One region of the Marinobacter sp. L-13 genome, then DNA from elsewhere that is predicted to be linked to it. Evidence: riboswitches for the same ligand, from Rfam matches in the RefSeq annotation. Region 1 holds a riboswitch; the other holds the start of a gene.
The links. A riboswitch is a leader RNA that binds a small molecule or an ion and turns the genes downstream of it on or off. The one in region 1 is predicted to bind glycine.
Positions count from the first base shown of each region.

Region 2: linked by a shared signal. The riboswitch ahead of AC13DD_RS17895 (D-amino acid dehydrogenase) and the one ahead of AC13DD_RS08705 (trimeric intracellular cation channel family protein) in region 1 are both predicted to bind glycine.

Region 1 covers NZ_JBSXNQ010000050.1:141,534-146,519, reverse strand. The annotation lists gene AC13DD_RS08720 (DMT family transporter) at 1-204, opposite strand, end outside; gene gdhA (NADP-specific glutamate dehydrogenase) at 295-1,641, opposite strand; gene rnk (nucleoside diphosphate kinase regulator) at 1,655-2,041, opposite strand; gene AC13DD_RS08705 (trimeric intracellular cation channel family protein) at 2,360-2,959, opposite strand; glycine riboswitch at 3,000-3,098, opposite strand; glycine riboswitch at 3,099-3,184, opposite strand; gene AC13DD_RS08700 (NADPH-dependent FMN reductase) at 3,407-3,964, shown strand; gene codA (cytosine deaminase) at 4,035-4,986, opposite strand, start outside.
Region 2 covers NZ_JBSXNQ010000065.1:61,034-66,019, forward strand. The annotation lists gene AC13DD_RS17890 (FGGY-family carbohydrate kinase) at 1-1,069, shown strand, start outside; gene AC13DD_RS17895 (D-amino acid dehydrogenase) at 1,050-2,270, opposite strand; glycine riboswitch at 2,434-2,526, opposite strand; gene AC13DD_RS17900 (DUF3336 domain-containing protein) at 2,632-3,729, shown strand; gene AC13DD_RS17905 (putative bifunctional diguanylate cyclase/phosphodiesterase) at 3,854-4,986, shown strand, end outside.

The DNA.
Region 1 (4,986 bases):
ACCGGGCCACATAAAGATCTTGCTGTGTTGCCTGGTTGCCAGCAGATAAACCGCCACCAAAACGGCCCCAATGAAGAGCCTATAGAAGGTAACCGTCTCGGCCCCCACCCCCGCATAGACCGAAATGGCACCGATCGTTCCCATAAAAACTGCGGAGAACGCTGCGGATAGTAAAAAGACTCCGGATCTCGATACTGAAGTCATGCTACCTCTGAATTAATGAATACCCCGTTTAGTCCCGCCTCGGCAAAGGGCAGGCCTGCGCTACACGAGCAGAAGGCGCCTCCAGACTATTTAAATAACCCCAAACGCCAGCATCGCATCAGCAACCCGGCAAAAGCCTGTGGTATTGGCGCCAAATACGTAGTCTCCCGGCCGGCCGTATTCTTCAGCGGTTTCAAAACAGGAGCGGTGAATTTCGATCATGATGTCCTTAAGGCGGTGTTCGCTGTAATCGAAACTCCAGGAGTCCCGGGAGGCGTTCTGCTGCATTTCCAGCGCGCTGGTAGCCACGCCACCGGCATTAGCCGCTTTTGCAGGACCAAATAAAATGCCGGCGTCGCGGAACAACTTCACCGCGTCTGGAGTGCACGGCATATTGGCACCTTCAGCAACCGCCAGGACGCCATTGCGAATCAACGCCTTCGCGTCGCCCCCGGTCACCTCGTTCTGAGTGGCGCACGGCAGGGCTACCTGACAGGACAGTTCCCAAATGGACGCCCCGCGCACGTAATCGCTTCCATTCTGCCGCCGGGCGGCATAATCGCTGATTCGGCCGCGTTCCGTCTCTTTGATCTGGCGAACCAGCCCAACATCGATTCCGGCCGGGTCGTAAACGTAGCCACTGGAATCGGAGCAGGCGATCACCCTGCCCCCAAACTGCTGAACCTTCTCCATCGCATAAATTGCGACGTTCCCGGAGCCGGAAACTACCACGTCCTTGCCCTCCAGATCGGAACCTTGAGCCGCCAGCATCTCCCGGACAAAATAAACCGTTCCGTAACCTGTCGCTTCCTTGCGCACACGAGCACCGCCCCATCCGAGGCCCTTACCAGTCAGCACGCCAGATTCGTAACGGTTGGTGAGGCGCTTGTATTGCCCGAACAGAAAACCAATCTCCCTGGCTCCTACGCCGATGTCGCCTGCTGGCACGTCGGTGTACTCGCCAATATGCCGATACAGTTCGGTCATGAAGGATTGGCAAAACCGCATGATCTCATTGTCAGATCGGCCCTTGGGATCAAAGTCGGAACCACCCTTGCCTCCGCCGATCGGCATACCGCTCAGAGAGTTCTTGAAGATCTGCTCGAAACCCAGAAATTTCACCACGCCCAGATTGACGGAAGGATGGAACCGCAAGCCCCCCTTGTAGGGCCCAAGGGCCGAGTTGAGTTCAACGCGAAACCCCCGGTTGATCTGCACGGTACCAGAGTCATCCACCCAGGGGACCCTGAAAATGATTTGCCGCTCTGGTTCGCAAATACGCTCAAGGAGCTTCGCTTCCTTATACTCGGGATGCTTGGCAATCACCGGCGCCAGCGAGTCGAGAACTTCCAGAACGGCCTGATGAAATTCAGGTTCCGCGGGATTTCTCAGGACGACCTGCTCATACAGCTGGTCAAGGGGGGCTTTCTGGTGCATGCATCTTCCTCGTTCAGTTTGCGTGAGTCACATGGATAATTTTCAGACGCAGCTGGTTCTTTCCAGCCAAAGGCCAATCAATACGATCGCCTACCCGAAGACCCAGCAAGGCTGCACCCGCCGGAGCCAGGACGGATACACACTCCTCGCTTCCGTCTCGCGGGGTCGAGTACACGAGTCTCTTCGTGTACTCGGCGTCGTTACTCTCATTTTTAAAATGGACCAGAGAATTCATGGTGACGGTGCCGGAAGGCAGCTTTGCGGCATCAACCAGAGTTGCTCTATCAAGCTCGAGCGCAAGCGCTTCGGCTGTTTCAGTGCCATGTAGCTGTTTCTCCAACATCGCAGATAAACGATCAAAATCCTGTTCTAAGACATAAATAGCTGGACGTTCGGACATACCGACTCCTATAGGCCCGCAAGGCAAGGTTCAGTTGGGGGATGTGTTCAGAGGGTTTCGCCGAATTCGACGAGGGATTCGACGAATTCAGCGAAAGGAATGGCAAATACGGCGAGGCCCGGCAGCCAGAAATGCCGCCGCTGATAAAACGGAATGGATGAAGTAAAAACCGGTTTTCATTTTGAAACTCAGCGACTCTGAAAAAGGAAAAATCTTAGCAAGCTACGTTAGCTCAGTTCACGAGGAAATGAAACGATGAAAAGGTCTGAGGCTAGACCATGCCCACAATTCGAGGGCTTTCTCAAACCCACATCGCGCTCATTCCCAGCGTGTCTGCGAATAGCTGAATACTGGCAACGACAACCCCCAGCGAATGGCCGCCATACGCAGAAGCAGCCCGAGACTGAAAGCGGCCAAAAGAGTGACATTCTCGCCCACCCCTTGGCGAAGCAAGGTCAGGTACAGGAAAGCCACCATCAGTGAAACGCTGGCGTAGAGTTCGTGGCGCAGCACCTGCGGGGTGCGGTTACATAAGATATCCCGGATGATACCGCCAAAGATCCCTGTTGTGATGCCGGCCATGACCACCACCACGGTGTCATAGCCCAGCTTGAGCGCGACATTGCAGCCAATAACCGTAAAAGCCACCAGACCTATGGCATCCAGAACCAGAAACAACTGATGCAGATGCCGCATGAAGCGCGCAATCACGATGGTGACCAGGCCACCGGTAATGGTCATGTAGATATAGCGAGGGTGCTGGGTCCAGGTGACTGGGAAATTACCCAGAAGAATGTCCCGGACAGTTCCGCCACCAAGGGCGGTAAAAAACGCAATTACAGCGACACCAAACAGATCCATGTTCCTCCGCCCGGCGGTGAGGGCTCCCGACATGGCTTCGGCGGTAATGGCAATCATATAGATAGAGGTCAGCACACAGGACTCCTGAGTTTCTGTGGCCTCTCCCCCTGTCCCTGATACCTGAGAGTTTACAGAGCCTGGCTCTGCTTGCCCCTTCGGTGGACTGCGGTGGCAGTCGCTCTCCAGACGGCGTTAGATGATGCTCGCAGTACCTGTGCCTGAGCGTTTATGGGAGTTTGCGCCTTCGGCGGGGCCAACGGCCCACTCTCCTGCGAGACCGGGCATTATAGAGAGATAGGAAGCTAACGTCGAGCGAGGCGGCGGGCTGATAGGCTCAGAATTTTTGACTAATTCTTACTGGTTACTCCGTTATCTTTTTGAAGAGGCGCCCTTTATGCTGCTTTTCCAAGCAGACATTCCTACACGGATTCACTAAGCAGCCATTCCTACACGGATTCACTAAGCAGCCTTCGACGGCTTGTGGCCGCTATCTAAGGACACCCCATGAAACTACAAACCATCATCTGCAGCACGCGCCCCGGCCGAATCGGCCCTTCCATTGCCCACTGGTTCAATTCTCTGGTCAATGACCAGGGAACGTTTTCCAGCGAACTGGTCGATCTAGCTGAGTTCAAGCTTCCGGTTTACGACGAGGCCAACCATCCTCGCATGCAGAAATATGAGCATGAGCACACCAAAGCCTGGTCAGCGAGCGTAAATAAGGCAGATGCCTACGTCTTCGTCATTCCCGAGTACAATTTTTGCCCGCCGCCATCGTTCACGAACGCGTTGAACTACGTATACAACGAGTGGAACTATAAGCCTTGCGGGTTTGTCAGCTACGGCGGTGTTTCCGGTGGACTCCGTTCAGCCCAGGTTGCCAAGCAGCTGGTTACTACGCTGAAAATGATGCCGATGGTGGAAGGAGTAATGGTGCAGATGCCGTGGGAGAAACTGGATGACCAGCGCAACTTCCTCCCTGCCGAGCATCACACCGGCTCTGCCAATGCCATGCTGGACGAAATGGCGAAATGGGCAACGGCCCTGAAGTCGCTACGCTGAACACCAGAGTAGTTGAGCAGATTCCCCGGTTAGCAAACCGGGGAATCTGTAGCTTCTACTTCAACGGGCATCAACCCTGCCGGTTTATCAGAACACGGCCATCACGAATAGACGCGGCAACCGGCAACTGGCCCAACAGCACCTCGTAGGGCGACTGCCCCTGCAGAACAACACAGCGAGCCGGAAGTCCCTCCTCGATGCCGTATTCGTCCAGATCCAATGCTGCAGCACCGTTGTCGGTGATCAGCTCCAGCGACCGATCAATCCAACCCATGCCCAGCATGTGGCAGGCGTGCAGGCCTACGTCCAGGGTACGGAGCATGTTGCCGTTGCCCAGTGGATACCAGGGATCGCGGATGGAATCCTGGCCGAAGGCCACCTTCAGTCCCGCATCCAGCAGTTCCGGAACCCGGGTCAGGCCACGACGTTTCGGATAACCATCGAAGCGGCCCTGCAGGTGCAGGCTTTCGGTGGGCATCGACAGGAAGCGCAGGCCGGATTTCTTCAACAGGCGGAACAGCCGGCTGCAGTAATGGTCGTTGTACGAGCCCATGGCACAGGTATGGCTGGCGGTGACCCGTGAGCCATAATCCAGCTTGAGCGCCTCGGCAGCGAGCACTTCCAGGAATCGGGATTCGGGATCGTCGATCTCGTCGCAATGCACGTCTACGAGAAGGTCGTTTTTGTGGGCCAACGCCACCAGCCATTGAACCGATTCAACGCCGTAATCTCGAGTGAATTCGAAATGGGGAATGCCACCGACCACATCGGCCCCCAGACGAACCGCCTCTTCCATCAGCTCCTTGCCCTGGGGAAATGACCAGAGACCTTCCTGGGGAAAAGCGACAATCTGCAGGTCTACTGTGTCAGCCATACGCTCACGCACTTCCAGCATGGCCTTCAGCCCTGTCAGCTTGGGGTCCGTCACGTCCACGTGGGTGCGGACGTGCTGAATGCCGTTATCGGCAAACAGCTTCAACGTCTGTTCGGCCCGACCGATCACGTCGTCGTGAGTCAGGCTG
Region 2 (4,986 bases), on a different contig from region 1:
CTATCTCAACTACCGACTCACTGGAGAATTCCGGGACTCGACCGGCAGCCAGGTGGGATACCTGCCATTCGACTATAAAAAGCATCGCTGGGCCGGCCGGCGGGATTTCAAATGGCAGACGATGCCAGTCGAGCCTTCCATGCTGCCTGAGCTGGTTGCACCCGGCGAAACACTGGGCCATTTGACCGACGAAGCCTGCAAGCACCTGGGCCTGGCAAAAAGCCTCCCAGTAATCGCCGCAGCTTCCGACAAGGCCTGCGAAATTCTCGGCTCCGGCGGGCTGACACCCGATATCGGCTGTATGAGCTATGGCACCACTGCCACCATCAACACCACCAGCCAGCGTTACGTCGAACCGATCCGGCTGATGCCGCCCTATCCGTCTGCGTTGCCCGGCCATTACTCGACGGAGGTCATGATCTACCGGGGTTTCTGGATGGTGAGCTGGTTCAAGCGGGAGTTCGGGCTGAGAGAACAGAAACTGGCCGAGGAACGAGGTATCGAGCCGGAAGCGCTGTTCGATGAACTGGTCAAGGCAGTGCCACCAGGATCCATGGGCCTGATGCTTCAGCCCTACTGGTCACCCGGCGTGCGCCAGCCGGGGCCGGAAGCGAAAGGCTCGATCATCGGGTTCGGGGACGTTCACACCCGTTCCCACATTTATCGCGCCATCCTCGAAGGTCTGGCCTACGCGCTCAGGGAAGGAAAGGAAAAAATCGAGAAGCGAAGCGGCGTGAAGATCAGGAAATTGCGAGTGGCCGGCGGTGGCTCACAGAGCGATGCGGCGATGCAACTCACCGCCGATGTGCTCGGGCTGCCGGCCGAGAGGCCTCACACCTATGAGACCTCCGGGCTCGGCGCCGCCATTGATGCCGCTGTCGGGCTAGGGCTGCATCCGGATTTCGACACCGCCGTGGCGAAGATGACCCGGGTTGGCGACGTTTTTCATCCCAACGAAGAAACCCGGGCTCTTTACCAGCGGCTGTATTCCGAGGTTTATCTGAAGATGTACCCTCAGCTTCAACCCCTGTACCGGAAAATCCGCGAGATTACCGGCTATCCCCGGTAACGCTCTCAGCGACCAACTCAGCGGTAATCGCAGAGAGCGTCCAGCCCAGGTGACCGTGACCGGTGTTGTAGAACACGGTCGGCAGGCGACCTGGCCCAACCCTTGGCATCATGTTCGGCAGCATTGGCCGCAAGCCTGCCCAGGGCACTACCTTGCGAGTACAGACACCTGGGAAGCACTGCTCAACCCAACGGGTGAGCGGGCGGATGCGGTCGTCCTTGATATCGCGGTTGTAACCGCTGAACTCGGCGGTACCGGCAACCCGGAAACGACCATCGCCCAGGCGACTGGTGACGATCTTGGTAGCATCGTCCAGCAAGCTGACGGTTGGTGCCGCCTTTTGCGAGGCTTCGTCGTCCAGCTCCACGGTAATTGAGTACCCCTTAACCGGATAGATATTCACCCGGTCACCCAGCTTTTTCGCGAGCCCGCGGCTGCCGACGCCGGCACAGATCACCACGCCGTCAAATGTGTCCCGGGACTGTTCGGTGCCATCGTGGGCGGTCACCCAGGCATTACGCTCATCGGCGCTCAGCTCGGTCACCGTGTGGCCATAACAGGTTTTAACGCCCAGCCGCTTGATGGCATCCGCCAGTCCATTGGTGAACTTGTGAATATCACCGGTGGAGTCACTCTCTGTGAAAAACCCGCCGTAATAGTTGCCGGCCAGGGTCGGCTCGATGGATTTCATTTCCTCCGGGGTCACCGAACGGCGCTCAAGGCCACCAGCCGCCAGCAGGCGCGATACCTTTTCAGCGTGGTCAAACCCGGCCTTGTCCCGGTAGATGTGCAGGATACCCTGCTTCTTCAGATCGAAATCGATGCCTTCTTCCTGCGCCCAGGCAAACAGGTGATCGCGGGCGGCAATAGCCAGGCGAGCGGTTTCCGTGGTGTTTTTCTCGTACTGGGGAATAGCGGCAATGAACTCGGCGAACCAGCTCAGCTTGTGCCAGGACGGCTTGGGATTGACCAGCAGTGGCGCATCCCGGCGGGACATCCACTTTATGCCCTTCATCACGGTCTGCCAGTTGTTCCAGACCTCTGCGTTGGAAGCAGAGAGCTGTCCACCGTTGGCGAAGGAGGTTTCCATCGCCGCATAGCGATGCTTCTCGTAAACCGTAACGTCAAGCCCGCGCTTGGCAAGGGTGTAGGCCGTGGTAATACCAGTGATACCACCGCCAATTACTGCGATTCGCTTCATTCCAATCTCCGTGAGCGCCAAGGGTTTCCTCCCTGCTCGAAATGGCAGAAAGCACCCCTTCCGTCACGGGACCTGAGAGATTCACGAGCCGTTTTAACGAAAACGGTCGTTTGCTCCTTCGGTGTGCCGACTGACGCGATTGTCGACAGCTCTTCGGAAAGTATTCATGCCAGCGGTCCTTTTGCCTGAGAGTTTCCGGGGCAGTTGCTCCTTCGGCGCTGATCGCAAGGGATTCAGTCTCTCCCGCAGACATGTCTGATTGGTAATAAAACCCAACCCACGGGCCTAAACATAGCAAATAACCCGGAGCCAGGAAACCAGCCTCTGCACAGCTTGGGCCGTATGGGTTAAGGTAAAAAGCATGAAACACGCCTTGAAGACCCGAAAACAGCTCCAGCAGCAACTGGAACAGGCCCACGACTACGAGCACTGGTGCGAGGCCGCTACCGCGCTCGATGACATGGACGGGCTGCTGGACTGGCGCGAGCAGGAAGAGACCGGGATGCTGAATGAAAGCCTGATGCGCAAGCACATGGGCCTCATGGACCATTGCCGGCAGAATGGCGACACGCGGCGACTGATCCGGATCCTTCAGGAGAGCCTCTACCGTCACCTGGGCGAATTATCCTATCCCGATCTTTACACCGTGGCGCGCAGCGGCACCAATCGGTTGGTGGGTGAATTCCTGGATGCCGTCGAGACGTCCATGGAATTCATTTGCGACCACCCTATTCCGGAAGTGACAACCGCCCGAAAACTGAAAATGTTTCAGGACGCCGAGCGGGTCTATGGCCGGCCAGCCCTGATGCTCAGCGGGGGTGCGGCCTTTGGTATTTACCACATCGGTGTCACCCGGGCGCTCTGGCGACAGGATCTGCTGCCGGATGTCATGGCCGGTTCCAGCATGGGTGCCATCGTGGCGGGTGCCATCTGCACACGGAACGACAAGGAACTGGCAGAGTTCTTTAACCATCCGGAACGGATTCACCTGAATGCCTTCCGCTGGCTCGGCGTCACGGAAGGCTTGAGGGCCGGCCATGCCATGGATCCACGCCAACTTCAGGAGCATCTCCAGCACAATCTGGGCAGCGTCAGTTTCAAGGAAGCCTATGAGCACAGTGGCCGAACACTGAATATCTCCGTCTCCCCCACCCGCACCCAGCAGAAACCACGGCCACTCATCGAGCAGGCCTACGCCATGACCAGTCAGCAATACCTCGGGGACATCAACATCCATTTCCCGCCCAAGGCGTCCCTTTACCGAAAGGTCCTCTCCAACCCGAGCCCTGAAGATCTCGAGATGTATATCAATCTCGGTGAACAGGCCACATGGCCACGGCTGGACATGATCAAGGACCAGACCAGGATCAGCCGGGCATTCGATCGCTGTATCGCCAGGCTGGAGCAAGAGCTGGAGCAGGAGCAGGAAACCGCAGAGCAGACTGCAACGCCGCTCTAGAGACAGCACCGCCCTACCAATCAGTAAACCAACTAGATAACCCTGGGATCCCGAACTATTCTCATTCTATTGCATCATCGCTTCGCGAAACGTTTATCGCTAATCATGAGGATGCTGACCCGCAATGGATATTGGACAAGGAAGTCGCTCGGCTACCGAGGACAGTGAAAACAGGTTTTACGAGCTGATCGAGAGTCTGCCCATGGTGGCTGTTCAGGGATACGACAGACACCGCCGGGTAATTTATTGGAACGAAGCAAGCGCGCGCATTTATGGCTATTCCCGGGATGAAGCGCTGGGAGAGCTATTGGAAGACCTGATCATTCCCGATCACATGCGCACCGGTGTGATCGAAGCGCACCGCAATTGGCTTGAGAAAAACATCAGCATTCCCTCCGACGAACTCGAATTGAAGCACAAAGAAGGGCACCTGGTCCCCGTCTACTCCAGCCATGTAATGATCAAACAGGACAGCGGCGAATGTGAGATGTTCTGCATCGACATCAGCCTGGAGGAGCAGAAACAAGCCAGAGACGAGCTTTACCGGCGCGCGAGTTTTGACGACCTGACCGGATTACCCAACCGGCATTTCATGGAAGCCGAGTTGTCGAGCCGACTGGATGAGGCTGATCGCCTGCAACAGGAATTAGCGGTCGTTTTTATCGATCTGGACAATTTCAAAATCATCAACGATACCCGTGGCCACCATCATGGTGACAGTCTCCTGAAAGCGGTGGCCGAAACCTTGAGGGCCGAACTTCGAGGCGGAGACCTGTTGAGCCGCTTTGGCGGGGACGAGTTTGTCTTGCTGATCTTCGATTTCGAAGGCCCTGAAGGTATTCATGAACTTGTTTGTCGGTTGATAGACGCTCTGGAACACAGAGTTCATCTGGAAGGCGACTGCTACCAGGTTACCGCCAGCTTTGGCGTGAGCCTTTTTCCGCACAACGGAACCACCGTGGCTGAGCTGATGGGCAATGCAGACGCCGCCATGTATCAGGCCAAAGAAACCGGCAAGAACGGCGTGTGCTTCTACACCCCGGATATCAATGACAGGCTGGTCAGTTATCAGGAAATCACCAACCTGCTCAGAGACGCCTTGAATAACGATGGCCTCGAATTGTTTTTCCAGCCCCAGATCAGCCTCGCGGATCGCACATGCGACTCCTGCGAGGCGCTTCTTCGTTGTTTTCACGGTCAATCCCGGGCAGTTTCACCAGCCATTTTCATTCCCGTGGCTGAAAAGTCTGGCCTCAT